Regions from separate parts of the Anaerobacillus sp. ABD4_527 genome, predicted to be linked through region 1. Evidence: riboswitches for the same ligand, from Rfam matches in the RefSeq annotation. Region 1 holds a riboswitch; each other region holds the start of a gene.
The links. A riboswitch is a leader RNA that binds a small molecule or an ion and turns the genes downstream of it on or off. The one in region 1 is predicted to bind S-adenosylmethionine.

Region 1 (7,501 bases):
CTGAGTGAGACCCCTAAAAAAGTGAGGAGTCTCCCAGCTACCACCCTGGGAGACCAGGCTAATCATTTGAACTACCCTGCGACTTTTTCCTATAAGAAAAAAAGTTGCCTATAGTAAAAGTAACCGAATAATGTTCGGAATGCAAATGATAAGTTAGAAAATGTGTACTTATGATTGATGGTGCCATGAACTTTCGTATTTAGTTAGGCGTGTAAGAGTCATGGCCTAGCGAATTGGTTTTTACAAGTAAAAATGTCCAGTTGGCTCCTCATAAAAATAGATGACGAACATCTCGTTCGTCATCTATTTTTTATATATTAAGTTCCTCCACCAACGTCTCCAAATTCCCCTTCAACCGCTCTTTCGCCTCTTCATCCAAAATAAACTCATTCCCCTCACCACGCTGAACATGCTGGTCGATCACATACGCACCGCTAAGGAGATTCGTCGCTCCAAGAGAAGAGAGTACAGGCTTAAGCGCATAATCGATCGCAAGGAGGTGCCCGAACGATCCACCGATCATCAATGGAAGAACGGCTTTCCCTTTCAATCCTTTTTGAGGAAGAAGATCAAGGTACGTCTTCAATATCCCTGTATAAGCAGCTTTATAAACAGGCGTCAAAATAATAACGGCATCCGCTTTTTCTACTTTTTCGTTCGCTTCTAAAATCGCAGTGCTGCTAAAGTTAGCGGTGATTAAATCTGTAGCGGGTAAGTCGATGACATTGATTGATTCATAGGAAATCGACTGCTCCTTTAAATAACTTTCTGCATAGTCCTTGATTCCTTTTAGTCTCGATTGAAGGGAGTTTCCTCCGTAAATAAGTACAACATTGCTCATTGTTTTCACTCTCCTAAACTAGTGTCATCACATTTTTCTAACACATACTTAGTCAGCAAACACGCTGTTTGCAAGACTATACACAATCGCATCGTCTGTCGGCGGGTTATGAAGTCCTGCGCGTACATTTCGGAAATGGCGCTGTAATGGGTTGCTGGCAGACAGGCTTCTAGCACCGACCACGCGCATCGCTAAATCTACGACTCGGTTCGCACTATTTGTTACGATATGCTTCACGGCTGCTAAGTCCGCTCCCATATGCGGGCGCTCTTCAGGGTTTTCACTCCATCTCTTTGCGACAGCATAAAGAACTTCTCGAGCGTTGAATAGCTCTAACTGCATCTCGCCGATCTTTCTCCTTACTTCTGGCACGTCTTTTATCGGTCCAGGAAGTGTGGAAGGGGAGAAGGAGGAGGCGAATTCGACCGTGTAATCCATGGCTGAAGAGGCGATGCCAAGGTAAACGGCTGGAATCTGCAGGTACCATCCTTTCGGAGATGCTTTGTGGTTCTCCTCAATTACCAATAGATCTTCAGGTTTAACGTGGACGTTATGTAGCACGAGATCATCACTCTTTGTCCCTTTCATGGAGATACTGTCCCACGTTTCCTCAACTTGTACGCCTTCAAGCTTATGATCGATCAGGACAAACCCTTTCTTACCGGTTTGATCAACGTCAGCTGTGACGATGGAGTAATCAAGCGCCACGGCCATCGACGTAAAGGATTTTCGTCCATTGATGATCCAGCCCTCCGGCGTTTTTGTAGCAGTCGTTTGAGGAATCCCGCCGCGTGAAGGACTGCCGGTCGCTTTTTCAGTTTGCGCAAGGTTGAGTAGTGCTTTTTCGTTTACGATCAAGTGGCACACTTTTTCGAAAACCGCTTCATCCCAGGCTCGCGATTCAGCGATTTCTAAGATAACGCCAAGCTGCCAGCCGAGGGACAGTGCCGTCGGACCATCACCTGATGCGAGCTGTTCTTGAACTTTCAAGAACTCGTACAAGTTAAGACCAGAGCCTCCATATTCTTTTGGTACAGTGAGTGATAAAAAGTTCCTTGCCTTTAAATCTTCGAAGTTCTCGTAAGGAAACCTTTCTTCTTCATCATATTTTGCAGATCTACTTTTAAAAAGTTCAACGAGTTCAGTGAGTTCTTCCTTCAAATCAGGCTGCTTTTCAGTTGCAAATGGCATCGGTATCCTCCTTTTTCTCTATACAAAAAAAGTCTACTTTCAGCTGAAAGTAGACTTAGGCTCATCAAAATTCGAACCATACAAGCTTCATCTTTCAGACAAAAAGTCTGCTGGAATGAGCACCTTGCTTAAGATAAGCGGTTGCTGCAGGATCGTTGGACCAGATTCCTCCCCTGACTCTAGATAAATGTATGCGGTAGTGCGTTAAAGAATAGAATACGGACAAATAAACGCAATGTCAACAAGTAATTAGAAAAGAAATAATTTTTTGATTTTTTGTTGACAGGGAATCGATCGGTGCTGTATATTCATCGTTAAATTCAATAAAACAAACTTTCTTATCAAGAGAGGTGGAGGGACTGGCCCTTTGAAGCCTCGGCAACAGACTCGGTTGAGTACTGTGCCAATTCCAGCAAGCGATGCTTGAAGGATAAGAAAAGACAGTTGCTTTTTCACGGCCTCTTCTTTTCTTATGAAGAGGCCTTTTTATGTTTTAAAAAAGAGTGGAGGTTCAAAGAGATGAGTAAACAAATCATTTTGAATGCGTTCGACATGAACAGTTCGATGCACAATTCACATGGGCTATGGAAGCATCCAGAAAGTCAGCGTCATCAGAGATACAAAGACTTAGACTACTGGATCGACCTTGCTAAGACATTAGAGAAAGGGAAGTTCGATGCGGTCTTCTTTGCAGATGTTCTTGGTGTTTATGATGTGTACCAAAAGAGTAAGGATCCTTCAATCCGTGATGGATTGCAAGTGCCGATCAATGATCCCGCACTTCTTGTCCCTGCGATGGCGAGTGTGACCGAGCACCTTTCCTTCGCTGTTACGGTCAGCACGACGTACGAAGCACCTTTTGGAAATGCGCGCAGATTTTCGACGCTTGATCATCTAACAAAAGGGCGAGTTGCCTGGAACGTCGTTACCTCTTATTTACCGAATGCGGCACGCAACTTCGGACTTGAGAAGATGATTCGTCATGATGAGCGTTATGATATCGCTCATGAGTATATGGACGTGTCCTACAAATTGTGGGAAAGGAGCTGGGAGGATGGTGCTGTGGTTGAAGATCGAGAAGCTGATACGCTTGTTGAGCCCGACAAAGTTCATGAAATCAATCATGAAGGTCACTATTTCAGTGTTGAAGGACCGCATCTTAGTGAACCGTCTCCGCAGCGAACGCCTGTGATCTATCAAGCTGGGACATCAGAGAAAGGGCGAGAATTCGCATCAAAGCATGCGGAGTGCGTGTTTGTCGGAGGACCGACTCCTGAGAGAATCCACTACTATGCCGATGATATTCGTGAGCGTGCCGTCAAGCATGGAAGAAATCCAGATCACGTGAAAATTTTCTCGTTTTTAAGTGTGATCGTAGGTGAAACGACTGAGGAAGCAGAGGCGAAGTTTGAGGCGTACAACAAGCTATGGAGTGCTGATGCAGCAAAGGCTCAATACGGTGCGAGCGGCTATGATGTTGCAGAGTTTGAAGAGATGGACCTTGATGAGCCGTTTGAATATAAGAAATCAACAGAAGGCGGTCAGTATAAAGCGGCAACGTTGACGAAGGATGCGCCGAAAAAGCTGACGGTAAGAGAGGTGTTGAATCGCTTTGAATCGATCGACCGCAACAGCGTGATCGTTGGTAACCCTTCTGATGTAGCAGATGCGATTCAATTTCAATTCGAAGCTTCAGGAGTAGATGGATTTAATTTGAACCACCTCGTAACGCCTGGAGACTTGGAAGCTTTCGTAGAATTAGTCGTACCAGAACTACAAAAGCGTGGTCTTTATAAAAAGGATTATCAAGAAGGTACGCTGCGTGAAAAGCTCTTCAACAAAGACGCAAGACTGCCAGACGACCATCCAGGAAAAAACTACGCTTTTCGTAAGGAAGTCGTGCGATGATCGAACTAAGAGAGATTACGAAAGAGTATGGAAAGAAGGACAAGATCGTTGCTGTCGATAACGTTTCTCTTCGTGTAGAAAAGGGAGAAATCTACGGAATCGTTGGGTATAGCGGAGCGGGTAAAAGTACGCTTCTACGTTTTATAAATGCTTTGGAAAGACCGACGACAGGATCAGTACACGTTGACGGAATCGACTTGCTATCGCTATCGAATAAAGAGCTTCGAAAAGCAAGGCAATCGATCGGAATGATTTTTCAAGGATTCTATTTGGTTGCTTCAAAAACAGTCTATGAGAACGTCGCATTTGCACTTCTGGCTGCTGGAGTTAGTAAAAAGCAGATCGGTGAAAAGGTCGATCATTTATTGAGCGTAGTTGACCTTGCTGATCAGAAGGAGAAATACCCGTCACAGTTGAGCGGTGGTCAGAAGCAAAGAGTGAGTATCGCGCGGGCTTTAGCAAATGATCCGAAGGTGTTGCTGTGTGATGAGGCGACGTCCGCTCTAGATCCTAACACGACAAAATCCATTCTTTCATTGCTGAAAGACATCAATCAAAAACTTGGGATTACGATCGTCATCATCACGCATGAAATGGAAGTGGTGAAGGAGATCTGTCATCGCTGTGCGGTCATGCGTGAGGGAAGAGTCGTGGAGTCGGGCACGACGTTCGATATTTTTTCGGATCCAAAAGATGCATTAACAAAAACGTTCATTCAGAACGTACTAGAGTTCCATCTTCCTGATTCGTTGATCGAACATGTACAAGGGAAGCTAGTGAAGCTCATGTTTCTCCGCGATCTAGCAACGGATTCGGTCGTTTCCGATATGCTGCAGAGGTTTAATGTGAAAGGCAACATTTTGCATGGAAAAGTCGAATACATCCAGGAAACGCCGCTCGGTGTGTTCATCATGGATGTGAGTGGAGAGGATGCTGAAGTGTCTCGAGCGATCGCTTACTTAGAGAAGCGAGTAAACAACGTGGAGGTGATCAACGATGGACCACATTATCGAGCTCTTGCCTGAACTGAACGTCGCGTTTTTTGAGACGTTGATCATGGTTGGAATCGCTTTGTTGTTTGCTGTTTTCATTGGTCTCCCGTTAGGGGTCATCCTCTTTATCACAGATCGAGGGTTGTTTTTAGAAAATAAATGGGTGAAACAAGCGGTCGGCATCATCATCAACTTGATTCGTTCCGTCCCCTTCATCATCTTGCTCGTATTCTTGCTTCCGGTAACGAGTCTTCTGTTGGGAACGACGATTGGACCTATGGCAGCTTCTGTTTCCCTTTCCGTTGCAGCGATTCCGTTTTATGCAAGAATCGTAGAATCGGCTGCTCGTGAGATCGACAAAGGTGTGATTGAGGCAGCCGTAGCAGCGGGTGCTTCACCGTGGATGATCATTAAACACATCGTCTTGCCAGAGGCGAAGCCTGGATTGATCACAGGGCTCACGATTACGGCGATTAGTTTGATCGGCTACTCGGCGATGGCTGGAACGATCGGCGGTGGAGGAATCGGGGATCTTGCGATTCGCTACGGATACTACCGTTATGATGATACGGTCATGTTCACGACCGTCATTCTATTGATCGTCATCGTTCAGCTCGTACAGTACTTTGGTGATTTTATTGCGAAAACAGTAGATAAGAAATAATGGATGGAGGCTTTTATATGAAGAAAAATACGATCGTGATGATCGTTCTCTTACTAGTAGTCGGTGTATTATCGGCATGTGGGGACAAGAGTAGTGAAGCGAGCAAGTTAGAAAAGAAAGAATTGATACTCGGAGGAACGATTCCGTATAGCGATATGCTAGAAAAGGGTGTTAAACCTTATCTTGAGGAAAAAGGGTACTCGGTTACGATCAAGGAATTTAATGATTATGTTCAGCCAAACCTAGCCTTAAAAAGCGGGTCGATCGATGCCAACTTGTATCAGCATGAGGTATATATGAAGGCATTTGCGAAAGAGAACAATATGGACTTAAGCGGTGTGATTCGGGTGCCTACTGCTCCGATCGGAATCTACTCGAACAAGTATGATTCGCTAGACGAGATTGAGAAGGGGAGTACGGTAGCAATCGCTAATGATCCAACGAACCTTGCACGTGGTCTAACAGTTCTACGTGATAATGGCGTCATCGAATTTGATGACGATGTTGATCCTCTAAAAGCTTCAGTAAAAGACATCACGAAGAACTCGAAAGACCTTGTCTTTAAGCCTGTTGAAGCAGCGCAGCTTCCAAGAACGCTCGATTCAGTCGATGTATCGGCAGTGAACGGTAACTTTGCGATCGCGGCAGGTATGGACCTAAACGATGCGATCGTGAAAGATAAGCTTCCTGAGAATATCATCAACCAGGTTGTTGTGAACACGGCAGATAAAGATGCGCAGTATGTGAAGGATATTGAAGAAGCAGTAAGATCTAATGAATTTCGAAAAGTCATAGAAGAAGAGTTCCAGGGCTTTCATCAGCCTGAGTGGTTTAAACAAAAATAACAGTCTGCGAAAGGCTTCGGTTTTGAACCGAAGCCTTTTCTCGTTCCCGACACCATGCTTTGTTTTTGTAATTGTGTGAAAACATAGTAACTTACTAACGTGTTGTTTCCTATTTTTGTTACAATAAGGATATGAGTACTTAGACATTATGTTTAATAGGTAAAGATACCTATATCGAATACAACTACCTTGTAAAAGGTTAATGGAGGAATCGTTCATGAGCTCAGAGTACCAGTACGATACGTACCAACCATCTGTGAAAAAAGTCATAGAAAACATTGAAAATGTCATGGTAGGAAAAAGGGAGGTTACGGAACTTAGTCTTGTTGCACTACTAGCAGGTAGCCATGTCCTTCTCGAAGATGTTCCAGGTGTAGGAAAGACGATGATGGTGCGAGCACTCGCAAAGTCAGTGGGCGCAGGTTTTAATCGTATTCAGTTCACCCCGGATCTACTGCCATCTGACCTAACAGGAGTCTCCGTCTTTAATCAAAGAGAAATGATGTTCGAATTTCGAAAAGGACCACTTCTAGGAAACATTATTCTAGCCGATGAAATCAACCGTACCTCTCCTAAGACACAGTCTGCGCTGTTAGAAGGAATGGAAGAAGGGAGTGTAACGGTCGATGGAGAAACGCACATTCTTCCAAAGCCATTCTTCGTTATGGCAACACAAAATCCAATCGAGTATGAAGGCACGTATCCACTACCTGAAGCTCAGCTCGATCGTTTCTTATTAAAATTGAAGATGGGCTATCCAACGCCTGAAGAAGAGCTCGAGGTGTTGAACAGAACGGAGCACGGTCATCCGATCGATAAGATCGAATCAGCTCTTGAGATCGCGGAGTTGATCGACATGCAGAAGAAAGTGAGAGAAGTGTTCGTCGAGCAATCTGTTAAGCAGTACATCATCGACATCGTGAGTCGTACGAGGCATAATACATCGATCTATTTAGGAGCGAGTCCTCGAGGGTCCCTATCATTGATGAAAGCAGCGCAGGCGTATGCATTCATGCGGAATCGGGATTATGTGGTTCCAGACGATATCAAATACTTAGCA
Region 2 (7,501 bases), on a different contig from region 1:
GAATTTAGTACGACAAGGTATGGATCAGCTATTTTAGAGGCTTTTTGCGACCACCATAATCCTGCGGCAAACAAAGTCCCTAAAGCTGTTCCTAGTATAAAGCCAGCTACCGTTTCGAGGAGGGTTACGGTAGTGTGAACGACTAATGAACCATCGAATAACTTTATAAGAAACAGTTCACCGATTTTTGAGGGATAGCTAAATAGTAATGGATCTACCCATGATAGTCTTCCAGCTAGTTCCCATAAAGAGAAGAAAGCGATTAGTATAAAGAGTTGCCATGTAAATACGATTCGCTTTTCTACCTTTAATTCATTAAGGTAATGAGCATGCTGTTTCTTTAGCTGGGGGCTATTCATGTGATTCGAGCTCCTCCCAGATCGATTGGAAGTGATTACCAAAGTCTGGATTATTTCTTGCTTCAAACGGTGTGAGTTCTCTTAGATGCTCTGGAATTTCAAAGATCTTTGCAAGCTTTCCAGGACGCTTCGATAAAAGAACAACTCTGTCAGACATCGCGATTGCTTCACCGATATCATGAGTAACGAGTAACGCCGTCTTTTTCCTAGTTTTTAAGATAGAAGATACAAGGTTCTCCAGTTTCAGTTTCGTTTGGTAATCGAGCGCTGAAAAAGGTTCGTCTAACAGTAGCAAATCGGGCTGTGTGGCGAGAGTTCTAACTAAAGCTACTCGTTGCCTCATGCCACCAGACAGCTGGTTTGGATAGGCATTTTTAACATCACCTAAGCCCATTTCTTCAAGAAACCCTAACGTTTTTTCTTTATTCTCTGTCGTAATCTGATTGGTAAGTTTTAAACCGAGCATACAATTCTCTTCGATTGTCTTCCAAGGAAACAAATAGTCCTGCTGCAACATATATCCTACTTGTTCAGTCGGTGCAGTAATGGTTTTGTTCTGGAGTGTTATAGTCCCGCTTGTGGGAGATTGCAATCCTGATATGAGAGAAAGAACAGTCGATTTACCACATCCTGAAGGTCCAAGCAAAGATACGAACTCCCCCTCATCAATATGAAAAGTAAGTTCTGAGATTGCAACTTTTGCAGATTCTTTCGTGAAATAAACATGTGTGATTGCATCAAGATGAAGAAATGACATTGGATTTCCTCCTATTGCTGTGCTTTTTCTGCAAAGGTGGTATCCACTAAAGTCTTATGATCGATCCGTTTCGGGAGTTCCCCCGCTTCATCCATAATCGTTTGTAAATTGTTCCACTCTTCTTCATCTAGAATTGGATTTGTAGCATAAGAATGCTGACTTTTATAGCGGTCAACAACGGTGGTGATCAATGACAACTCGGTGTCTTCAAAGTAGGGTTGAATGGATTTTGCGATCTCTTCGGATGAATGAGTGTCGACCCAAGCTTGTGCTTCATAAATAGCAGCTGTAAAACGTGTAGCAACATCATCGTTTTTCTTAAGGAAGCTATCCTTAGCCATGTAGACTGTATAAGGAATCTTGCCGGATTCTTTTCCGAAAGAAGCGACGATGTGGCCGAGTCCCTGAGCTTCAAAGATACTGGCAGTCGGTTCAAAAAGCTGCACAAAATCTCCTTTTCCAGAAGCATAGGCATTTGCGATGTTGGCGAAATCAATATTTTGGATCAGCGTCATATCATTGTGAGGGTCGATGCCTTTTTCTTTCAGAACGAACTCTCCTGCCATCTGAGGCATTCCACCTTTACGCTGACCAAGAAATGTACTTCCTTTTACATCGATCCATTTAAAATGTTCCATCGCCTTCCTTGAAACAAGAAAAGTGCCATCTGTTTGTGTGAGTTGCGCAAAATTGATTACTGGATCAGAAGTCCCTTGGGCATACACATAAATAGAGGTTTCAGATCCTACGAGTGCGATGTCTGCTCCATCAGATAGGAGCGTTGTCATCGTTTTGTCTCCACCCCATGTCGTGGTTAGTTCAACATTGATTCCATGCTTCTCAAATATCCCTTCAGACAATGCAACATATTGAGGAGCATAGAAGATGGATCGGGTTACTTCGGCAACTCTTACCGTGTTATCACTGTTATTACTGCATGCAGACATAAGAAAAAGTGAACATATTGCGATAAATATGATCGTTTTCGTCATCCAGCCTTTTGGCATTTGAATAACCTCCTGTTGCCTTTAAAATAAGCACGTTGAAATACTATAGCTTATGTAGAAAGCATCATTGTGTGTTTGCCTACAAGCAACAGGAAATAAAAAAGCACCCGCTGAGGGTGCTTTGTGAATTATAAATCAATAGTAGGTCCTGCGTTTTTAATCTCATCTGAAACGTTTGAGAATTTGTCAAAGTTTTTCACGAACTGAGTCGCTAGTTCTTTTGCTTTCTCATCGTATTTATCTTTGTCATTCCATGTTTGCCTCGGTTGAAGAACTTCTGCAGGAACACCTGGGCAATGGGCAGGAACGTGTAAACCGAAGATTGGATCTTTTTTCGTTTCGACACTGTCAAGTTCACCGTTTAGAGCAGCATGAACCATCGAACGAGTATAAGAAAGTTTCATACGCTCACCTTCGCCGTAGCTCCCGCCTGACCAGCCTGTGTTTACTAGGAAGACTTCAACATCATGTTCCATGATTTTCTCACCCAGCATATCTGCATATCGGTGAGCAGGAAGTGGTAGGAACGGTGCACCAAAGCAAGTCGAGAACGTTGCTTGTGGAGACGTAACGCCTCTTTCAGTTCCGGCAAGCTTACTTGTGTAACCAGATAGGAAGTGGAACATCGCTTGTTCTTTTGTCAGTTTACTGATTGGCGGTAGAACTCCGAAAGCGTCTGCAGTCAAAAAGATAATCGTGTTAGGGTGACCAGCCACACTCGGAACTGCAATGTTTGGAATTGCATCGATCGGATATGCAGCACGCGTATTTTCAGTTAAACTTGTATCATCATAATCAGGCAGTCTCGAACTGTTGTCTAGTGCAACGTTCTCAAGAACAGTGCCGAATCGAATTGCATCCCAAATTTGAGGCTCTTTTTCTCTAGATAAATTAATACATTTAGCGTAGCAGCCACCTTCGATGTTGAAGACGCCGTTCATGGACCAGCCATGTTCATCGTCACCGATCAAGCGACGGTTTGCGTCTGCTGATAGTGTCGTCTTTCCTGTACCTGATAGACCGAAGAAGAGAGCCACATCGCCTTCTTTTCCTACGTTCGCCGAACAGTGCATGGAAAGGATATTTCGCTCAGGAAGTAAGTAGTTCATGACAGTGAAGATCGATTTCTTAATCTCACCTGCATACTCAGTGCCACCGATTAAGACGGTACGTTTTTCGAATGAAATAATAATGAACGTTTCTGAATTCGTGCCATCTTTGTCAGGGTTAGCTTGAAAACCAGGTGCAGAAATGACAGTGAACTCTGCTTCATGTCCTTTTAACTCAGATTCATTTGGGCGGATGAATAGCTGATGTGCGAACAAGTTGTGCCACGCATATTCATTGATAACCTGGATGGGTAGTCTTGCTGATTGGTCAGCTCCAGCGAACCCTTTGAAAACATAAAGATCTTTTTTCTCTCCCAGGTAATCCAGAACCTTAGTGTAAAGGCTTTCAAAATGTTCTGAAGAGATAGACTGGTTTGTTTTCCAGTTGATTTTGTCTTTTGTTGATTCTTCTCGGACAATGAACTTGTCCTCTGGAGAACGTCCAGTGTATTTGCCTGTTTCAACACGAAGAGCGCCAGTGGATGTTAATGTTCCCTCTTTCATCGATAGTGAACGTTCTACCAGTTCAGAAACTGATAAATTAACATGCGGATTATTCTTATTTAAAATGGCATCCAAAAGTGGTGAAGAGAAGGAAGCTGTTTTCATACGTTAAACCCATCCTTTATAATAGTATTTCATCAAGATTTTTTCTGAACTTGTTTAACTCAAAATTAGTATAACACATTCATTTAATTATTCTATACTAATCTATGGATTTTTCCTTGAAAAGTGAAAAAAAGGTGAATGACCTTTCTAATTAGGGCTTGTGTCATTAGATTGACAGAGAAAGCGAACTACGATATTATATTTCGAGAATGGATACTCTTATCCCGAGTACGCGGAGGGACAGGCCCTATGAAGCTCAGCAACCAACTCCTCACATAGTGGATTAAGGTGCTAACCTGCAAGACTTATTGTCTTGGAAGATAAGAGGCGAAAGGCAAGAGACTTCAGCTCCTTTCCCTTTATGATGAAGGAAAGGGCTTTTTTATTGTCGTTTTTGGAAAAAAGCGTAATATTACCGATTAATATTGAATTCGATGTCTCGTTTCGACAACACTATTAGGGAAATGAGTACCGTATCCATTACACTATATTAAATAGGAATGAATCCTTAAGGAGGTACTTAAGTGAGTAATCGTCGTTTGTTTACTTCTGAATCAGTAACTGAGGGGCATCCAGATAAAATATCAGACCAAATTTCTGATGCAATTCTGGATGATATTCTTGCGCACGACCCTAATGCGCGCGTTGCATGTGAAACTACAGTCACGACTGGACTCGTGTTGGTTTCCGGAGAAATCACTACATCTCACTATGTAGATATTCCGAAAGTCGTTCGTGAAACGATCCAAACAATTGGATACACACGTGCTAAATATGGTTTTGACGCTGAAACATGTGCAGTCCTTTCATCGATCGATGAACAGTCAGCTGATATTGCAGCTGGTGTGAACGTGGCTTTAGAAGCACGTGAAGGACAGATGTCTGACGATGAGATTGAAGATATTGGCGCTGGGGACCAGGGATTGATGTTTGGGTATGCTTGTAACGAAACACCTGAACTTATGCCTCTACCGATTTCATTAGCTCATAAGTTAGCACGTCGTTTAAGCGAAGTAAGAAAAGAGGAAATTCTACCTTATCTTCGTCCAGATGGCAAAACCCAGGTTACAGTAGAATATGATGAAGAAGGTAAGCCGGTACGTATCGATACGATCGTTGTCTCTACACAACATCATCCAGAAGTTTCGCTTGAGCAAATTCAGCGAAATATTAAAGAGCACGTCGTTAAACCTGTTGTTTCTCCAGAGTTGATCGATGAAGATACAAAGTATTTCATTAATCCTACTGGTCGTTTTGTAATCGGTGGACCTCAAGGTGACGCAGGGTTAACTGGTCGTAAGATCATCGTGGATACTTACGGTGGATATGCACGTCATGGTGGTGGCGCATTCTCAGGTAAGGATGCTACAAAGGTTGACCGTTCAGCGGCTTATGCAGCTCGTTATGTAGCTAAAAATATCGTAGCAGCAAAACTTGCTGATCGATGTGAAGTACAATTGGCTTACGCGATTGGAGTTGCTCAACCTGTATCGATTTCGATCGATACGTTTGGCACTGGAACCGTATCTGAAGAGAAGCTAGTACAACTTGTGCGAGATAACTTCGACCTACGTCCAGCAGGGATTATCAAAATGTTAGATCTGCGACGCCCAATCTACAAACAAACGGCTGCTTACGGCCATTTTGGACGTACGGACATCGAATTACCATGGGAGTACACTGATAAAGCAGAAGCTCTTAAAAAGGGTGCTAACCAATAAAATAGTAAGCCTAAGAGGCCTAGCAAGCTGTCGAGATATTCTCGACAGCTTTTTTGTGCGGTTTAAGTAGCGAAATGGTTATATAACGTCATTTGACAGAACTACCCAACGTCCAAAAGCCATTTAATGGTAAACTTAAAATAGTTGAGATTTAGTTAGGGGGGCTACCATGTCAGACGTTTTTGGACAGAAAGTTGAATCGCTAGAAGAGTTACGTTCGATTGGAGGAGAGCCGGGGAAGTTAGCTGCCAACAAGGTGATCAACTTCTTAGACGATAACTGTGAACGATTCATCTCGCATTCACCTTTCTTAACAATCGCTACAGCATCTCATTCGGGAAGCGATGTATCCCCGAGAGGAGACCAACCAGGATTTGTGAAAGTGATCGATAAAAAACACATTCTAATCCCGGAAAGGCCGGGGAACAAACGGATGGATTCCCTACTTAATATTTTGGAGAATCCCAATGTAGGGCTGTTATTTCTTGTTCCAGGCAGGGAGGAAAGCCTTAGAATCAACGGTAAAGCGAGTATCGTTAAAGAGGAAGGCTTACTTAAAGACTGCGAGGCATTTGGTAATATTCCTTCTTTAGGAATAGGAGTAGAAGTGGTCGAATGTTTTATTCATTGTGGAAAAGCATTAAAGCGTTCTCATCTTTTTGAGCAAGACTATTGGCCGAATACAGAAATGTTACCAAGTGCCGCAAAGATGCTCGCAGACCATGCGAAGCTTGAAAGCGATTCTGTTAGCAAGACATTGAGGGAAAGTTACTCACAGCGACTATATTGACTGTTGAACAGAAATGGCTCCTAACCCTTTATAGATGTTTGGTCTTCCGATTGAGCAATAAATTAGGTCATGCTCATCGGCGATCATCCTTGCTTCTTCCAACGTGAATAAGTTATGTCCATCCACGAGTAAAGGCAATCTTTGACGTTTCACCAATTGACCCCAATCAACATTCTGAATAAGAGGTAATTCGGTTAATAATAGCAAAGCATCACAGTTTGAAACAGTATCGTTCATCAACGAACGGTACTGGCTCGAGTGGTGATGTTCCATAGAAGGATCAAAGAATCTCACTTCAGCCCCTTCTTCTTCAAGCCGTTTCGATACAAGGTCTGAAGGAGAGGGAGTTTCTTTTGTATATGAATTTCCTAAAACCCCAATAATCGAGCCATGAAGTGTTCCTAGAAAATCTTTAAGTTTTTGTGTAAGAATTTCTGGTTGATAACGTTCAATTTCCTCTATCAAATTAATAAGCTTTGAGCTAGAAAACGACTGGCTTTCCATTTCTCTAAACGTTGAAACGTTCGATATGCTTTCGTTACCTTGATAGAAAGAGCCTGGATGTCTTGAGTGTTGTGCCATTCGTGGATCTGCACGGAGTGCCCCGTGTATAACTTCCACATCTGCTCCGTATCTCTCTGCCATACCTGCGATCATATTTAGGCAAGAACTATTCAATGCAAGGTATGTGTGGCACGCATATTTCATCAGTTCAGCGCTAGCATAATCCATAAATTGAAGAGCGTCCGTCAGTGGAGCATAGAATGACTCCATCAATCGACAACCCTTCAAAGAGGAGGTGCCTATAATTAAATCAGATGGATGTGTAAAATCCTTCACGATCGTCCCCGGTCGTGAGAAGTCTGGATTGTGAATAACTTCGAAATCTTGTACAGTCAATCCTTGCTCGATAAGAATATTATGGATTCTTGTCGTAGTTCCAGGTGGGACCGTACTCTTAATAATAAATGTTTTGTGAGATTGAACGCTCACTGCAATTTGTCTGATGAAACGGTAAAGGTTCGTAAGATCTGGAACTTGGTCTTCATTTGTTGGAAGCGATTCAGTGAAAAGGAGATAACTAGCTTCTGCTGCTGCTGCCAGTTTATTTGTAGAAAAGGCTAACATGCCCGTTTTAACGGCCTCATT
Region 3 (7,501 bases), on a different contig from region 1:
AGCTTGAAAGGCTAGGAGTCGATATTATGGAAGCGGGTTTCCCAGCCGCTTCCAAAGGCGACTTCGAGGGTGTGAAGAACATTGCGGATACTGTACGAAATGTTTCTGTAACTGGTCTTGCTAGAGCGAATAAAACAGACATCGATACAGCATGGGAAGCCTTGAAGGGCGGTGCGGATCCAAGGCTTCACGTATTTCTTGCAACATCTCAGATACACATGACACACAAATTGAAAAAGACGCCGGAACAAGTGGTTGAAACCGCTGTTGAAGCTGTAAGGTATGCAAAGACGATGTTTCCTAAAGTTCAGTGGTCAGCAGAAGATGCCTGTCGTTCAGACCGAGCGTTCCTTGCAAAGATCATTACTGAAGTGATCGAAGCTGGTGCTACTGTCATCAATATACCTGACACTGTAGGGTATCGTAGTCCGCAAGAATATGGTGAACTATTCACGTATTTGAGAAACAACGTACCTAATATCGATCGAGTGGCACTTTCTGCTCATTGTCACGATGATTTAGGGATGGCTGTAGCAAACTCTCTAGCTGCGATCGAATGTGGTGCTACTCAGATTGAAGGAACGATTAATGGAATTGGTGAGCGTGCAGGAAATGCTGCGATTGAAGAAGTAGCCGTTGCCCTTCGAATAAGAAATGATTTCTACAACGCTGAAACGAACTTGAAATTAGATGAAATTAAACGAACGAGTACGCTAGTCAGTAAGCTGACTGGAATGGCAGTGCCAGGAAATAAGGCGGTTGTTGGAGCAAATGCGTTTGCTCATGAATCAGGAATTCACCAGGATGGCGTTCTAAAAGAGAAATCAACCTATGAAATTATTAGTCCTCAATTGATAGGTGTTCAATCAAATAGTCTTGTTCTTGGAAAGCATTCTGGTAAGCATGCTTTCAAAGATAAAGTGAAAGAACTTGGTTTTGTTCTGGATGACTCGAAGATTCTTGAGGCTTTTTCAGATTTCAAAGACCTTGCCGATAAGAAAAAACATATTACCGAGGAAGATTTAATCACCCTTCTTACAGACATTCAAACCGATGAAACGGTTGAGAAATATGAGATTCATAGTATTCAAGTACAGTATGGTACTGCTAACATTCCGACGGCAACCATTTCGATGGTCTCACCTGATGGGTCGATGCTGCAACAAGCTGGAACGGGTTCAGGTAGTGTAGAAGCAATCTATAACACGATCGAGCTGATGATTCCGGGTACGTTACAACTACAAGACTATCGTTTAAGCTCAGTCGGTGGCGGGCGTGATGCTCTAGCTGAAGTACATGTCCGAGTATTGTATAACGGAATCGAATCGAGTGGTAGAGGTACTGCCCAGGATGTACTAGAGGCTTCGGCCAATGCATATCTAAATGGAGTGAACCGTACGCTCGCTCGTGAAAATTATTTAGTGAAAAAGCAAGCTCACGTTTAAAAAGGAGGTTATATAGGATGAAGAAAACAGTTGCGGTATTACCAGGAGACGGAATTGGCACAGAGGTGATGGAGGGAACGATCAAGGTTCTCAATGCCGTAGCAGATCGATTCGGCCATGTGTTCGAATTTCGAAAAGGCGTCATCGGGGGCGTAGCGATCGATAAAACAGGCGAACCGTTGCCTAAAGAAACACTAGATATGTGTAAGCGATCGGACGCTGTACTCTTAGGCGCTGTAGGTGGACCGAAGTGGGATGATCTGCCTGGAAGACTTCGTCCTGAAAAAGGCCTTCTAACAATTAGAAAAGAGCTTGAATTGTTCGCAAATCTACGTCCGGTCAAAGCCTATGACAGTCTTTTAGAGGCATCACCGTTAAAAGAAGAGCGCATCAAAGGTGTCGATATGCTGATTTTAAGAGAATTAACGGGTGGCTTGTACTTTGGTACACCGAGTGAACGGAGAGAAGGTGGAGAGCGCGTAGTCGATACGCTTTCTTATACGCGTGAAGAAATCGAGCGTATCGTAGATCAAGGATTTAAAGCAGCTAGGAAACGAAAGAAGAAGCTGACGAGTGTCGACAAAGCGAATGTTCTAGAATCGAGCAGGATGTGGCGTGAAATCGTAAATGAAAAAGCAGCCTCTTACCCGGACGTGGAAGTTGAGCATATGCTTGTGGATGCTGCAGCGATGAAAATTGTTCAGAATCCTGCACACTTTGACGTAATCGTAACAGAGAATCTTTTTGGAGATATCTTGAGTGACGAAGCTTCGATGATCACTGGGTCTTTAGGGATGCTTCCATCTGCAAGCCTAAGAAAAGATGGATTTGGCATGTATGAACCAGTACACGGTTCAGCGCCCGATATCGCTGGTAAAAACCTTGCCAATCCACTAGCGATGATCTTATCTGCATCCATGATGTTAAACCATTCGTTCAATATGAAGGAAGAATCTGATGCGATCGATAAAGCTGTGTTGGAAGTTCTTGAAGCTGGGTATTTCACAACTGATCTTGCGGGTGTTGGAAAGCGAAGTCTAAGTACTGATAAGATGGTCGATCAAGTTATCTTTCAATTAGCAGAAGATAATGCTACGGCTGGTATCATGGAAGCTTATGCGTGACAGTGAGGAGGATGGGTGTGGAGCCAAAAACAATTATAGAAAAGATCTGGGAAAAGCACGTTGTGCATAGAGAAGAAGGCAGTCCAGATTTACTTTATATCGATTTACACCTTGTACACGAAGTAACATCTCCGCAGGCTTTTGAAGGATTGCGTATGAATCAGCGGAAGGTCAGACGTCCTGATCTGACCTTCGCTACTATGGATCATAATGTTCCAACGATTGCGCGGCATATCATCAACGATCCTGTTTCAAAGGTACAGATGGAGAAACTAGAAGAAAATTGCAAGGAATTTGGGGTGGAAATTGCTGATATTAACCATCCAGACCAAGGAATCGTCCATGTGATTGGCCCAGAACTAGGGTTGACTCAACCAGGCAAAACAATCGTTTGCGGAGATAGTCATACCTCGACACACGGTGCTTTTGGAGCACTTGCATTCGGGATTGGAACGAGTGAAGTCGAACATGTTCTTTCAACTCAAACTCTTTGGCAATCCTCTCCAAAAACAATTGAAGTCCGAGTGAATGGTCACCCGGGCGCAGGTGTAACGGCGAAGGATATCATTCTTGCAATCATAGCGAAGTTTGGAGTGAATGCTGGAACAGGTGCTATTCTTGAATATACAGGTGAAGCAATTCGAAAGATGTCGATGGAAGAGCGGATGACAATCTGTAACATGTCGATAGAAGCCGGTGCTAAAGCAGGATTAATCAGCCCTGATGAGGTAACGTTTGACTACCTAAAGGGGAAAAGGCATGTTCCACAAGGAGAGGAATTCCAAGCAGCGATATCAGAATGGAAAAACCTTGCTACTGATGAAGGCGCAACGTATGACGACGTTTTAGAGATCCATGCTGATGAGATAGAACCTCAGGTTACGTGGGGTACGAATCCATCTATGGGATCATCCGTCTACGGTAGAGTGCCTTTTCCAGAGGACTATGAAGATCCTGCTGATCAAAAAGCAATCGCACAGGCCTTAACGTATATGGGGTTAACAGCTGGGATGGCAATTCAGGATATAGACATCCAACATGTCTTTATCGGATCTTGTACAAATTCTAGGATTAGTGATTTAAGAGCCGCAGCAAATATTGTTCGTGGAAGGAAAGTACACCACAATGTTCGAGCGCTAGTCGTGCCAGGTTCTAAATCTGTTAAAGAAACAGCGGAAGCAGAAGGACTAGATCAAGTGTTTATTGAGGCCGGCTTCGAGTGGAGAGAAGCGGGATGCAGTATGTGTCTTGCGATGAATGACGACATCGTTCCACCAGGAGAGCGATGCGCTTCTACATCGAACCGAAACTTTGAGGGACGGCAAGGAAATGGTTCTAGAACGCATCTAGTCAGTCCTGCCATGGCAGCCGCCGCTGCTTTGGAAGGCAAATTTACAGATGCAAGAAAAATGAAGCAGCCTGTCGTGTAAAGGAGTGAAATCATGGAACCTATCAATGAATATACAGGTGTCGTCTATCCTCTAGAAAAGGTGAATGTGGACACAGATCAAATAATACCAAAGCAATTTCTGAAGCGGATCGAGCGACAAGGGTTTGGACAGTTCTTATTCTATCATTGGCGTTTCGATGATGATGGACTCGCACGGTCTGATTTCTCTTTAAATGAAGAGCAATACAGGTCGGCTTCAATCCTAGTAGCTGGTAAAAACTTCGGCTGCGGCTCATCGAGAGAACATGCGCCATGGGCTTTATTAGACTACGGATTTAGAGTGATCATCGCACCAAGCTTTGCAGATATCTTTTACAACAACTGTGTGAAAAACGGTATCCTTCCAATCGCTCTTCCTCAAGAAACCGTTGCAGAATTATTTACAAAGGCAAGCGAAGGTTATTCACTCACTGTTCAACTCGAAAACCAATCTATTAGTGATAACGATGGGCTACACGTATCGTTTGAAATCGATCCGTATTGGAAGGAAATGTTGTTGAACGGGTGGGACGAAGTATCTAGAACCCTTTCACTTGAGGATAAAATCGAGCAGTATGAAAATCAAAGAGCGTAAATAAGATAGCATGTTTTCTCCGTATAGAGATACAACTGAAGCATTGGCGCGAGCGCTGTATGGATTGCAGCGCTTTTACGCTGTCAGAAAAGAGGGCTGATTTTAGAGGAGCAGTTGAAACTCTGGCAGCTAGTTTTATTTAAAAATTCGGACTTTTTACTCATCGATTGACACACTAAAAGTCCCATGCTAGAATTCGATTTAGTACTTAACTAGAGTAACGTGTTAATAACTAAATATCTCTTATTCAGAGAGGTGGAGGGACTGGCCCTATGAAGCCCGGCAACCGTCAAACAGCGTGTTTGAGAAGGTGCCAATTCCTGCAAAGCAAATGCTTTGAGAAATGAGAGAAAGACATCGATTTCAAGTGCCTTTCTGCTCATAGCGGAAAGGCATTTTTTATTTCAAAAGGTTTTAAAATCAACCTATTGTGATGGGACATCGTAAGGTAAAAGGATGTGTGCAAATGATTGAGTTAAAAGGTATAAAGAAGACGTTCTTTGCAGCCTCTGGACCAGTAGAAGCGGTGAAGAATACTGATCTTACAATTGAAAAAGGCGAAATTTTCGGAGTTATCGGATATAGTGGCGCTGGAAAGAGTACACTTATCCGCATGTTAAATCTACTTGAGCGACCAACTGAAGGTAGCGTAACAGTAGATGACAAAGCATTATCTAAGTTGAATAACAAGGAACTTCGTCTAGCAAGACAAGAAATCGGAATGATTTTTCAGCATTTTAATATTCTCTGGTCACGTACTGTAAAAGAAAATATTGCGTTCCCTCTTGAAATATCGGGTGTGCCGAAAGAGAAAAGAAAAGCTCGAGTGGACGAGTTGATCAACCTCGTTGGGTTATCGGGAAGAGAAGATGCGTATCCATCTCAACTAAGTGGTGGTCAAAAACAGCGAGTTGGGATTGCGAGGGCACTTGCTAATAACCCTAAAGTGTTACTTTGTGACGAAGCGACATCGGCCCTGGATCCGAAGACCACAGATAGTATTCTCGACCTATTAAAGAAAATTAATAAAGAGCTAGGACTAACGATCGTGTTGATCACTCATGAAATGCACGTGATCAGAAAGATTTGTCATCGTGTTGCGGTCATGGAAGGTGGCAGTGTTGTTGAAGAAGGTCCAGTACTTGATATTTTTCATCATCCCCAGCAGCCGATCACCCGTGACTTTGTAAATCAGCTGAGTGAGCCTGAGGAAATGAAAGAATCGATTACACACCTCACTGAAACTGCAGAAGGGACTCTCGTACAATTTACCTTTGTAAAAGGAGCTACGGGTTCACCTCTTGTAACGAAGTTAATCAGAGAGTTTCAGATCGAAGTGAACATCATTCAAGGGAAGGTCACCCATACTCAGGATGGTCCTTATGGTAAGCTATCGGTCTTACTAAAAGGAGAACAAGCTGCTATTGATAAAGCACTGAGCTATGCACGTGATCAGAAAGTAGAAGTAGAGGTGATTCCAAATGCTTAGTTCACTATTTCCTAATGTACGTTGGGAAGATATGTGGGAAGCGGCATTACAAACGATCTACATGACCGCGATCTCTGTATTCGCAACGTTTATACTCGGCATTGGACTCGGCCTGCTGCTTTTCTTAACTTCAAAGGGAAACGTCTGGGAAAATCGATATATTAATGGTTTTGTTGCAGGGATTGTAAACCTGTTCCGTTCGATTCCATTCATCATTTTAATTATTTTGCTTATTCCACTATCTGTATACATTGTTGGTACGATGCTGGGAGCTAATGCTGCATTGCCAGCACTTATTGCAGGGGCTGCCCCTTTCTATGCACGAATGGTCGAAATCGCTCTAAGAGAAGTAGACAAGGGAGTGATCGAAGCATCCCAAGCTATGGGGGCTACGAATGGCCAGATTATTTTTAAAGTGTTGCTTCCTGAAGCGATGCCAGCATTGATTTCAGGAATCACAGTAACTGCGATCGCTCTAGTGAGCTATACAGCGATGGCAGGTGTCGTTGGGGCTGGAGGATTAGGAGATCTCGCATATCTAGATGGTTTCCAACGAAATAATCCCGACGTGACGCTTGTCGCAACTGTATTAATTCTCGCTATTGTAGCAGTTCTTCAGGTTATTGGAGATGTTACAACGCGAGCTATGGATAAAAGATAAGATATAAAAAAGGAGAGAGAAACCATGAAAAAACTAGTACTACTTTTGTCAGTTGTTGCACTTGCAGCTTTAGCAGCTTGTGGAGGCAATAACGGTGGTAACAGCGAAGGCTCTGAATCAGAAAGTGAAGAAACGAAACTAGTTGTTGGTGCATCAAACGTTCCACACGCTGAGATTCTAGAAAAAGCACAGCCGCTTCTTGAGGAAGAAGGAATTACTCTTGAAATCGAGCGCTTCCAGGATTACATTCTTCCGAACAAAACGCTCGCTAACGGTGAGTTAGATGCGAACTACTTCCAAACAGTGCCTTATATGGAGCTACAAATGGAAGAAAACGATAACTATGATTTCGTAAACGCTGGTGGAATTCATATCGAGCCGATCGGTGTCTATTCACAGGAATATGAAAACCTTGATGCACTTCCTAAAGGTGCAGAAATCATCATGAGTAACTCTGTATCAGACCATGGTCGTATGCTTCAATTGTTAGAAGCAAAAGGTCTAATTAAAATCAAAGAAGGTATCGATCCAACAGATGCACAAGTTGAAGATATTGCTGAAAATCCAAAAGACCTTACCTTTAAAACAAACGTTGAAGCTTCCCTTCTTCCTCAGATCTATAAGCAAGGCGAAGGCGATGCTGTTATGATCAACACGAACTATGCGATCGATGCTGGCTTAAATCCACAAGAAGATGCAATTGCACTTGAAGGGTCTGACTCTCCATACGTGAACGTCATCACTGTTAACAAAGGTGA
Region 4 (7,501 bases), on a different contig from region 1:
TAAGAACAAAGTTATACTTATAACCGGGGCTTCAAGTGGAATAGGCCGCCAGTTAGCTCTCGATTTAGCTAAAGAAGGCGCAAGACTTATCCTCGTCGCGCGAACCGAGGAAACGTTGCTTAGGTTGAAAGAGCAAATTGAATCGGAAGGTGGCTATCCTCCTGCCGTATGGCCGATGGATGTTGGAGATGGAGAGAGAGTTGATCAACTCCTTCCTCGGTTATTAAAAGAAATGCCTCCGATCGACATACTCATCAATAATGCTGGCTTCGGTAAGTTTGACAATTTTGTCGATGCGGATATGAAAGAAATCGAGACGATGTTCGATGTGAACGTCATAGGATTGATGAGATTTTGCGCGAATGTTTTACCAGGCATGGTAGAAGCGAAAAAAGGCCTAGTGATCAATGTTGCTTCACAAGCTGGAAAAATCGCGACACCTAAGTCAGCTGCTTACTCCGCTACAAAGCATGCGGTCCTTGGGTTTTCAAATAGCTTAAGGTTAGAGATGAAGCCCTATGGTATCAACGTAATGACCGTCAATCCTGGGCCGATCAAGACCAATTTCTTTGAAGTGGCTGACAGCAGTGGCAATTATACAAAGAACGTAGAAAAAATGATGCTGACTCCTGAGAAGGTTTCGGGTGAGATCTTATCAGCTATTGAAAAAGGTAAGCGAGAAGTGAACCTTCCGGGCTGGATGAATGCCGGAGCGAAGATTTATCACGCAGCCCCTGGTCTAATTGAAAAAGTGGGCGGCCGATTTTTTAATCAGAAATAAACAAGAGGCTGGGGCATAAGCGTATAACCATGAGAAAGACCCGATCAATTCATTTGAATTAGATCGGGCCTTTTGTAATTTACAGATAGGAAACCGCCGCTTCGCCAACATACTTCGCTTTCCGCAGGCACGGCCTCAGTCTCCTCAGAAAGCAAAAAACCCCGCGGGGCCTTCGGACTCGTGCTGTTCCCGCAGGAGTCTACGTATGTTGGCTACGCTAAAGTCTTACCCTTTAACATTCTACATTCGCGATTCCCTTCATGTATGTTGGTTTTGTCCCAGCCTCTTGTTCTGTTTTATCTCATCACACTACCACCAGAGATCTTTAGTGACTCTCCAATAATGTTCTCAGATGCGCTCGATAAGAGGTAGATAATGCTGTTTGCTACTTCTTCTGGCTGTGTGATACGCCCAGAAGGTAATCCTTCTTCTACCGCTTGCAATTCTTCTTCGTAACTTTTACCTTCCCGCTTTCCTTTAGCTTCTATTGCACTTCTTCCCATTTCGGTGTCGACGAATCCAGGGCATACGGCGTTAACGCGAATGCCGTGCTTGATCGCTTCGTGGGCGAATGATTGTGTGAATCCAGTTATTGCGAATTTAGATGCGCTGTATGCTGTGTTTCCGTATGTACCTCGTAATCCTGAAAGAGAAGAGAGGTTCACGATTCCGCCTTTTTTACCTTCGTTACGCATGTGGTTATAAACGAGCTGCGTAAGAAGCACTGTAGCAGTGTAGTTCAGCTCCATCACGTTTCGTAAATCTTCTTCCTGTAAGTAATCTAACGTATCCCCACCGCCAATACCTGCTGAATTTACGAGTCCAGTGATCGGTCCGTTTTCCTTTGCAGCTTTCTTGATAAGGTGCGAGCGGTCTTCTGTGTTTGTTAGGTCAGCAACAATACTCGTGACTTTTGCACCTTCCATCAGTTCCTCGCATTCTTTTTTTAATTTTGAAAGCTTTTCTTCATTCCGTCCTGTGATCGTTACTGCTGCACCTGTTTGTACCGCTACTTTCGCTGTTACATATCCGATTCCACCGGTAGCTCCAGTTACGACAATATGATGATGCTTCAATGCATCCTCTCTAAAAATTCCCATATGATTTCCTCCTTATATTTTACGTAACGATTCCCTCTTTCAATGAAACACGAAACCCCAAAGTACCACATGGCCACAATTGCTCTGCTAAATTTGTTTCTTATCTTCGTGCTGTAGTGCGTTGGAAGAAAGTACTTATTGATATACGAACGTATATTCGGGTAAAATACGGGTATAGATATATAGAACTAGTGTTCTTATTTTCGATTATTTGAAAGGAGTGGTGAAGGTGGATTATTCAACGTTACAAAAGAAAACCATTTTGTGTATTGATATGAAAAGTTTTTATGCGAGCTGTTCTGCGGTCGAGATGGGGCTCGATCCCTTAACGTGTCATCTTGCTGTCGTGGGAGATACGGAGCGTCAGGGTAGTGTGGTTTTAGCGGCCTCGCCTGCACTAAAAAAAGATTTTAATATCCGAACAGGAAACAGGCTTTTTGAAATTCCTGATGATCCCCGTATTCATATCGTGAATGCGAGAATGTCATCCTATTTGAAACAATCGATGGAGATCACAAGGTTATTTCATCGGTATGTTCCAAAAGAATGTATCCATACGTACAGTGTGGACGAATCTTTTCTTCAAATCGACGGGACTGAGCGTCTGTGGGGAGGACGCTTTGAGACGGCTAATAAAATCAGGAAAGAAATCAGTGAAACGTTCGGTTTACCATGTGCGATCGGTATAGGTCCTAACATGCTGATGGCGAAGCTTTGTCTGGATTTAGAGGCGAAGAAGTATGGCGTTGCTGAATGGACGTATGAGGATATCCCTGAGAAGCTCTGGTCTATTTCGCCTCTAAGTAAAATGTGGGGGATCGGTCCGCGTCTCGAGCGCACTTTAAATCGGATGGGGATTATGAATGTTGAACAGCTCGCAAAATACCCGTTACATCTTCTTGAACAAAAGTTCGGAGTGATGGGCAATCAGCTCTATCACCATGCATGGGGAGTAGATCTCTCTGACATTGGAGCTCCGATTATGCAGGGGCAGATCAGCTTTGGTAAAAGTCAGATTCTACTTCGTGATTATCATGAGCAAAAAGAAATCAAACACGTTATTTTGGAAATGAGTGAAGAAGTAGCGAGGCGTGCGAGAAGAGCCGGAAAAGCTGGGCGTACGATCAGCCTCGGAATCGGCTATAGTAAAGACGAGGGAGGCGGCGGTTTTCACAGGTCGAGAAGCATCGACAGCCCCACCTCCATCACGCTTGAAATCTATGACGTGTGCTTGCAGCTTTTTCAGGAATTTTATAGAGGGCAAACGGTTCGGAAAATCTCAATCGCTCTTTCAAATATTTGTGATGACGAGGAAGTGCAGCTCAACCTTTTCAATTTGAAACGGCCGAAGCAGCGAGACCTTGGATACGTAATGGACTCGATACGGGAGAAATACGGATCCGATTCTCTGCTTCGCGCTGTTTCCTACACGAAAGCCGGTACAGCGTTGCATCGAAGTAAGCTTGTCGGAGGTCACAAAGCATAGAAAGGGGTTGATAAGATGATTCGTGACCGAGGAAATATTAAATGGACATCGATGATGTTACCAGAGCATGTTAAAGAGTTAAGAGAATGGAAAGAGGAAGACCGGAGAAGAGAACAGCCTGAGCTTGATGAGCAGAAGATTGAGGAGATGAACGACACCATTTGTGAAGCGATGGCATTTCACCAGCCGCTTACATTTCATTATTTCAAGAACGGTACGAAGAACGTGTTGACAGGATATGTTCATTATATCGACCAGCTCAATAAAGAATTACGAATTGTTGATCTAGATGAGAAGAGGCAGAACATTTCGTTTGCAAGCCTCGTGCATATTGGTGAAGGCGACTAAGATGGTAACACTCCCCACAACAGAAGACGTTTTTCCTCGGCGAAAAGGGGTAAAATACGTACAAACTAGTATACGGAGTGAACTGTCAGATGCTATCTGTAGAGAGTCTCAAACATTATAAGGAGAACATAAAAGGAATTGATATTCACTATGAGTATCATGAGAACGAAGTGACGTCGGACCGTCCTGTGCTAACATTACTGCATGGGTTTTTATCTTCCACTTTTAGTTATCGAAGATTGATTCCCTTGCTTTCAAAGCATTACACGATTGTAGCCGTTGATCTCCCACCGTTTGGAAGAAGTGAAAAATCGAGTCGGTTTGTTCACTCTTATCAAAACTTTGCGGAAGTCGTGATCGAACTACTCGAGCGGCTAAGTGTTGACGAGACCGTTATGATTGGTCATTCCATGGGAGGGCAAGTGGCATTAAGAGCAGCAAGTATCGATGAAGACCTAGTTAAGAAAAATATTTTGCTCTGTAGTTCAGGCTACCTTGAAAAAGCGAGACAGAGTTTAGTGTACTCTTCTTATTTGCCCTTTTTCTCAGTGTATTTAAAGCGCTGGCTTTCGCGAAAAGGAGCAAAAGGGAATTTGATGAACTGCGTTTACGATCCAAATTTAATCGATGAAGAGATGGTGGATGGTTATGTTCAGCCTTTCTTCCATGAAGGGATTTTCCGTTCGCTCGTACGAATGATTCGAGATCGTGAGGGGGATTTGTCACAAGAAGAATTGAGGAGAATTCATACGCCGAGTTTACTGATATGGGGGGAGCATGATCGAGTAGTACCGCTTCAAATTGGAAAACGGCTGGCAGAAGATCTACCGAATTCAGAGCTGATCGTATACGAAAAGACGGGTCACCTTCTCCCTGAAGAGCAGCCACGTTCCATTTTAAGAGACATTCAGAAATTTATTCAGGCGTAAGCCGCAGAACGACACGGTTCGACTTTATTCTTGACGAAGCAGAATAATGCGTGATAAACTTCATAACACTAAATCGAATAGTTCTTATCAAGAGAAGTGGAGGGAACTGGCCCTGAGAAGCTTCAGCAACCTCTGGTATGTCAGAAAGGTGCTGCTTCCAGCAAGAGAGATCTTGAGAGATAAGAGTGAAAGCCCTCTTCTCTTGAAGTGGGCTTTTTTGATTGCTACAAACTTTATGAACAAGGAGAAACACCATGGATAAAGACATAAAAGGGAACGGCTTTGCACTGCTTCCACTCGGTATATTTATTTTACTTTTTATCGGAACGGCAGTTGTAACAAAAGATTTTTATAGCATGCCTGTTGTGCTTGCTTCACTGATCGCTGCAGGCGTTGCACTCGCAATGAACAGGAAAGAAAGCTTTATGACAAAGGTTGAGGTGTTTTGTCGTGGAGCAGGAAACTCCAATATCATCTTAATGATTCTTGTTTTCTTATTAGCGGGAGCCTTCGCTGAAACAGCGAAAAAGATAGGTGCGGTAGATTCGATTGTGAATCTCGGCATCTCTATATTACCAGCAAGCCTTCTCGTTGTTGGTTTGTTTCTAATCGGGTGCTTTATATCAATATCGATGGGAACCTCGATGGGAACGATCGTAGCATTGGCTCCGATTGGAATTGGAATTGCAGAGCAATCCGGGATTCCTGTAGCTTTGACATTGTCAGCGGTCATTGGAGGAGCGATGTTTGGGGATAACCTCTCGATGATTTCCGATACGACGATTGCAGCTGTTCGGACGCAAAACACGAAAATGAAAGATAAGTTCAAGGTGAACTTTTTCATCGTTTTACCGGCAGCAGTTATTACTGCCATTATATATGGATTCTTAACGGTAGGGGAAAGAGCGACAGTAAGTGGAGGTGAACCATTTGATTTTATCTCCGTCCTCCCATACCTTGGCGTATTGATTGCAGCGATTGCAGGGGTAAATGTGCTTATTGTACTTGTAAGTGGAACGTTGTTCGCGGGTGCAGTAGGCTTATTTAACGGAACGTTTGGTTTAAGTGGACTCGTTTCTACGGTAACGGATGGCATTAAAGGGATGGAAGATCTCGCCATGATCGCATTGATTATTGGTGGGATGATCGAAGTCATTCGATATAATGGAGGTGTCCAGTACGTTCTTGATAAAATTCTTCATCGAGTGAGATCGAGAAGAGGAGCGGAGTTTGGTATCGCAGGACTCGCTACGATGTTAGACTTATCGACGGCAAATAACACGATATCAATAATAATGGGTGGACCACTCGCGAAGAACATATCAGAAGAGTACCAAGTTGATCCTCGAAAGTCCGCAAGTATTCTTGATATATTTTCTGGAAGTGTTCAGGGCATGCTCCCATACGGCGCACAGCTGCTAGCAGCGGCTGGACTAGCTTCCATCTCGCCTTTGGCACTCATACCATATTCAATTTATCCAATTCTTACAGCGATTGCTGGTATTGTGGCAATTACCATCAACTACCCTTCATTTCGGAAAGAAGAAGCGGTAGAGTAACGAAACAACCAGGCCTGTCAAAATGACGGCCTGGTTTTGTTTATTCTTCGATTTGCTTTTGTAGGTTCACAATTTTTTGAGGTAATATATAAAGAAATTCAATCAATGAGTCCAATAAATCAATAATTAAATTAGCCGTTTCTTCACTTGCTGAATTTTCAAGGCATAAAAGGTTGTGAAGGTTGCTTCCTTTGCCTAACAGCTGCCCGAGCCGTACGATTGGCTCTTCGAGGTCAACTTGTTTGGCCAGGCTTTCGAGCTGTTTGGATAGAGGTTGAGAAAGTTCGTTTTCAGCTAAAAAGCTTCTAGTGATGCTTTCTAAAACGCGGTTTGCCATAACTGCTGTAGCAGTCCAGTCTTTCATATTATGTACGTTAACAGCTGAACGATAGACACGCTCGAGATCTTCTGGAAGCCTTGCTGTTCCAACCAATCTGCCAAGAGGTTCTCTAGTGAAAGAAGTTTGATGAACAAAAAGCTCTACTTCTTCACCTTGATCGCTAGTAGACGTTTTAATCAATACAAAGAGAATGGATTCTTTACATACCGAACATCTTGAAAAGGTTGAAAAAACCGTTTGGTTGATTTGGTAATCGAATTTTAAATGGAAAGAAGCGGTGTTTCCGCACTCAGGACATTCTGTATTGGCGGACTTTGGTAGTTTTGTTTGTCCGTATTTTACAACAGAATTAATTGTCGTTTGTTGTATTTTTCTCATCTAATACCCCCCTGAATCGATTTTGAGCTTAGTCTTTGATCTCTTGTTGATACGGGTGTTGAGAATAAGGTAGATGTAGTAGTAAGAATATTATAACATTTTATCTTATCAACTTACATTATTCGCCCCGAATGGTAATTTAAGGGGGCACGTTGTAGAGAATAAAAGGTGTGTAGTGATTTGAGACAAAAGTCTCTATGTAATGCTGTTTTCTAAAACAAAATTACAAACAATTCAAGCGTGTGAACAAGTATGGTTAGGTAACTGAAGATGAAAAGCACGATTAACATTCGCTTCTTCACATAAAGCTGCAATCCCTTCTAATTCGAGAGAAAAAACGTTCATAAGCTAGAAAATGCATTTCTTCTTCCTTCTCTATCGTTAATGTTATTTTATATGAATCGTTTCAGATAGAAAATACCCCCAGCAACAAAAGGTTGCTGGGGGTATTTTTATTGGCGGATGAAGCCTTCTTCATCAAGGTATTGAATCGCTTCGTTATATGAAGGAAAAGTGCCATCAAGCATGTCACCGGCATACACATTCCATAGCTCCAGCTCAGGCTCATAGGCGAGGTGCA

Region 2: linked by a shared signal. The riboswitch ahead of metK (methionine adenosyltransferase) and the one ahead of ACXAHI_RS20665 (acyl-CoA dehydrogenase family protein) in region 1 are both predicted to bind S-adenosylmethionine.
Region 3: linked by a shared signal. The riboswitch ahead of ACXAHI_RS08980 (methionine ABC transporter ATP-binding protein) and the one ahead of ACXAHI_RS20665 (acyl-CoA dehydrogenase family protein) in region 1 are both predicted to bind S-adenosylmethionine.
Region 4: linked by a shared signal. The riboswitch ahead of ACXAHI_RS05010 (Na+/H+ antiporter NhaC family protein) and the one ahead of ACXAHI_RS20665 (acyl-CoA dehydrogenase family protein) in region 1 are both predicted to bind S-adenosylmethionine.

Annotation. Positions count from the first base shown of each region.
Region 1 covers NZ_JBSWXZ010000010.1:14,268-21,768, forward strand. Annotated here, with positions in the region: gene ssuE (NADPH-dependent FMN reductase) at 311-841, opposite strand; gene ACXAHI_RS20665 (acyl-CoA dehydrogenase family protein) at 890-2,032, opposite strand; SAM riboswitch class I at 2,117-2,222, opposite strand; SAM riboswitch class I at 2,368-2,469, shown strand; gene ACXAHI_RS20670 (LLM class flavin-dependent oxidoreductase) at 2,552-3,940, shown strand; gene ACXAHI_RS20675 (methionine ABC transporter ATP-binding protein) at 3,937-4,965, shown strand; gene ACXAHI_RS20680 (methionine ABC transporter permease) at 4,937-5,596, shown strand; gene ACXAHI_RS20685 (MetQ/NlpA family ABC transporter substrate-binding protein) at 5,614-6,441, shown strand; gene ACXAHI_RS20690 (AAA family ATPase) at 6,659-7,501, shown strand, end outside.
Region 2 covers NZ_JBSWXZ010000001.1:1,466,155-1,473,655, reverse strand. Annotated here, with positions in the region: gene ACXAHI_RS07755 (ABC transporter permease) at 1-359, opposite strand, end outside; gene ACXAHI_RS07750 (ABC transporter ATP-binding protein) at 352-1,116, opposite strand; gene ACXAHI_RS07745 (ABC transporter substrate-binding protein) at 1,128-2,123, opposite strand; gene pckA (phosphoenolpyruvate carboxykinase (ATP)) at 2,252-3,841, opposite strand; SAM riboswitch class I at 4,058-4,168, shown strand; gene metK (methionine adenosyltransferase) at 4,366-5,562, shown strand; gene ACXAHI_RS07730 (MSMEG_1061 family FMN-dependent PPOX-type flavoprotein) at 5,732-6,352, shown strand; gene ACXAHI_RS07725 (nucleotide sugar dehydrogenase) at 6,344-7,501, opposite strand, start outside.
Region 3 covers NZ_JBSWXZ010000001.1:1,723,419-1,730,919, reverse strand. Annotated here, with positions in the region: gene ACXAHI_RS09000 (2-isopropylmalate synthase) at 1-1,445, shown strand, start outside; gene leuB (3-isopropylmalate dehydrogenase) at 1,463-2,569, shown strand; gene leuC (3-isopropylmalate dehydratase large subunit) at 2,587-3,999, shown strand; gene leuD (3-isopropylmalate dehydratase small subunit) at 4,012-4,593, shown strand; SAM riboswitch class I at 4,834-4,943, shown strand; gene ACXAHI_RS08980 (methionine ABC transporter ATP-binding protein) at 5,060-6,082, shown strand; gene ACXAHI_RS08975 (methionine ABC transporter permease) at 6,075-6,743, shown strand; gene ACXAHI_RS08970 (MetQ/NlpA family ABC transporter substrate-binding protein) at 6,768-7,501, shown strand, end outside.
Region 4 covers NZ_JBSWXZ010000001.1:944,278-951,778, reverse strand. Annotated here, with positions in the region: gene ACXAHI_RS05035 (SDR family NAD(P)-dependent oxidoreductase) at 1-781, shown strand, start outside; gene ACXAHI_RS05030 (SDR family NAD(P)-dependent oxidoreductase) at 1,078-1,881, opposite strand; gene ACXAHI_RS05025 (Y-family DNA polymerase) at 2,156-3,367, shown strand; gene ACXAHI_RS05020 (YolD-like family protein) at 3,383-3,715, shown strand; gene ACXAHI_RS05015 (alpha/beta fold hydrolase) at 3,805-4,644, shown strand; SAM riboswitch class I at 4,726-4,830, shown strand; gene ACXAHI_RS05010 (Na+/H+ antiporter NhaC family protein) at 4,899-6,203, shown strand; gene ACXAHI_RS05005 (hypothetical protein) at 6,244-6,921, opposite strand; gene ACXAHI_RS05000 (hypothetical protein) at 7,374-7,501, opposite strand, start outside.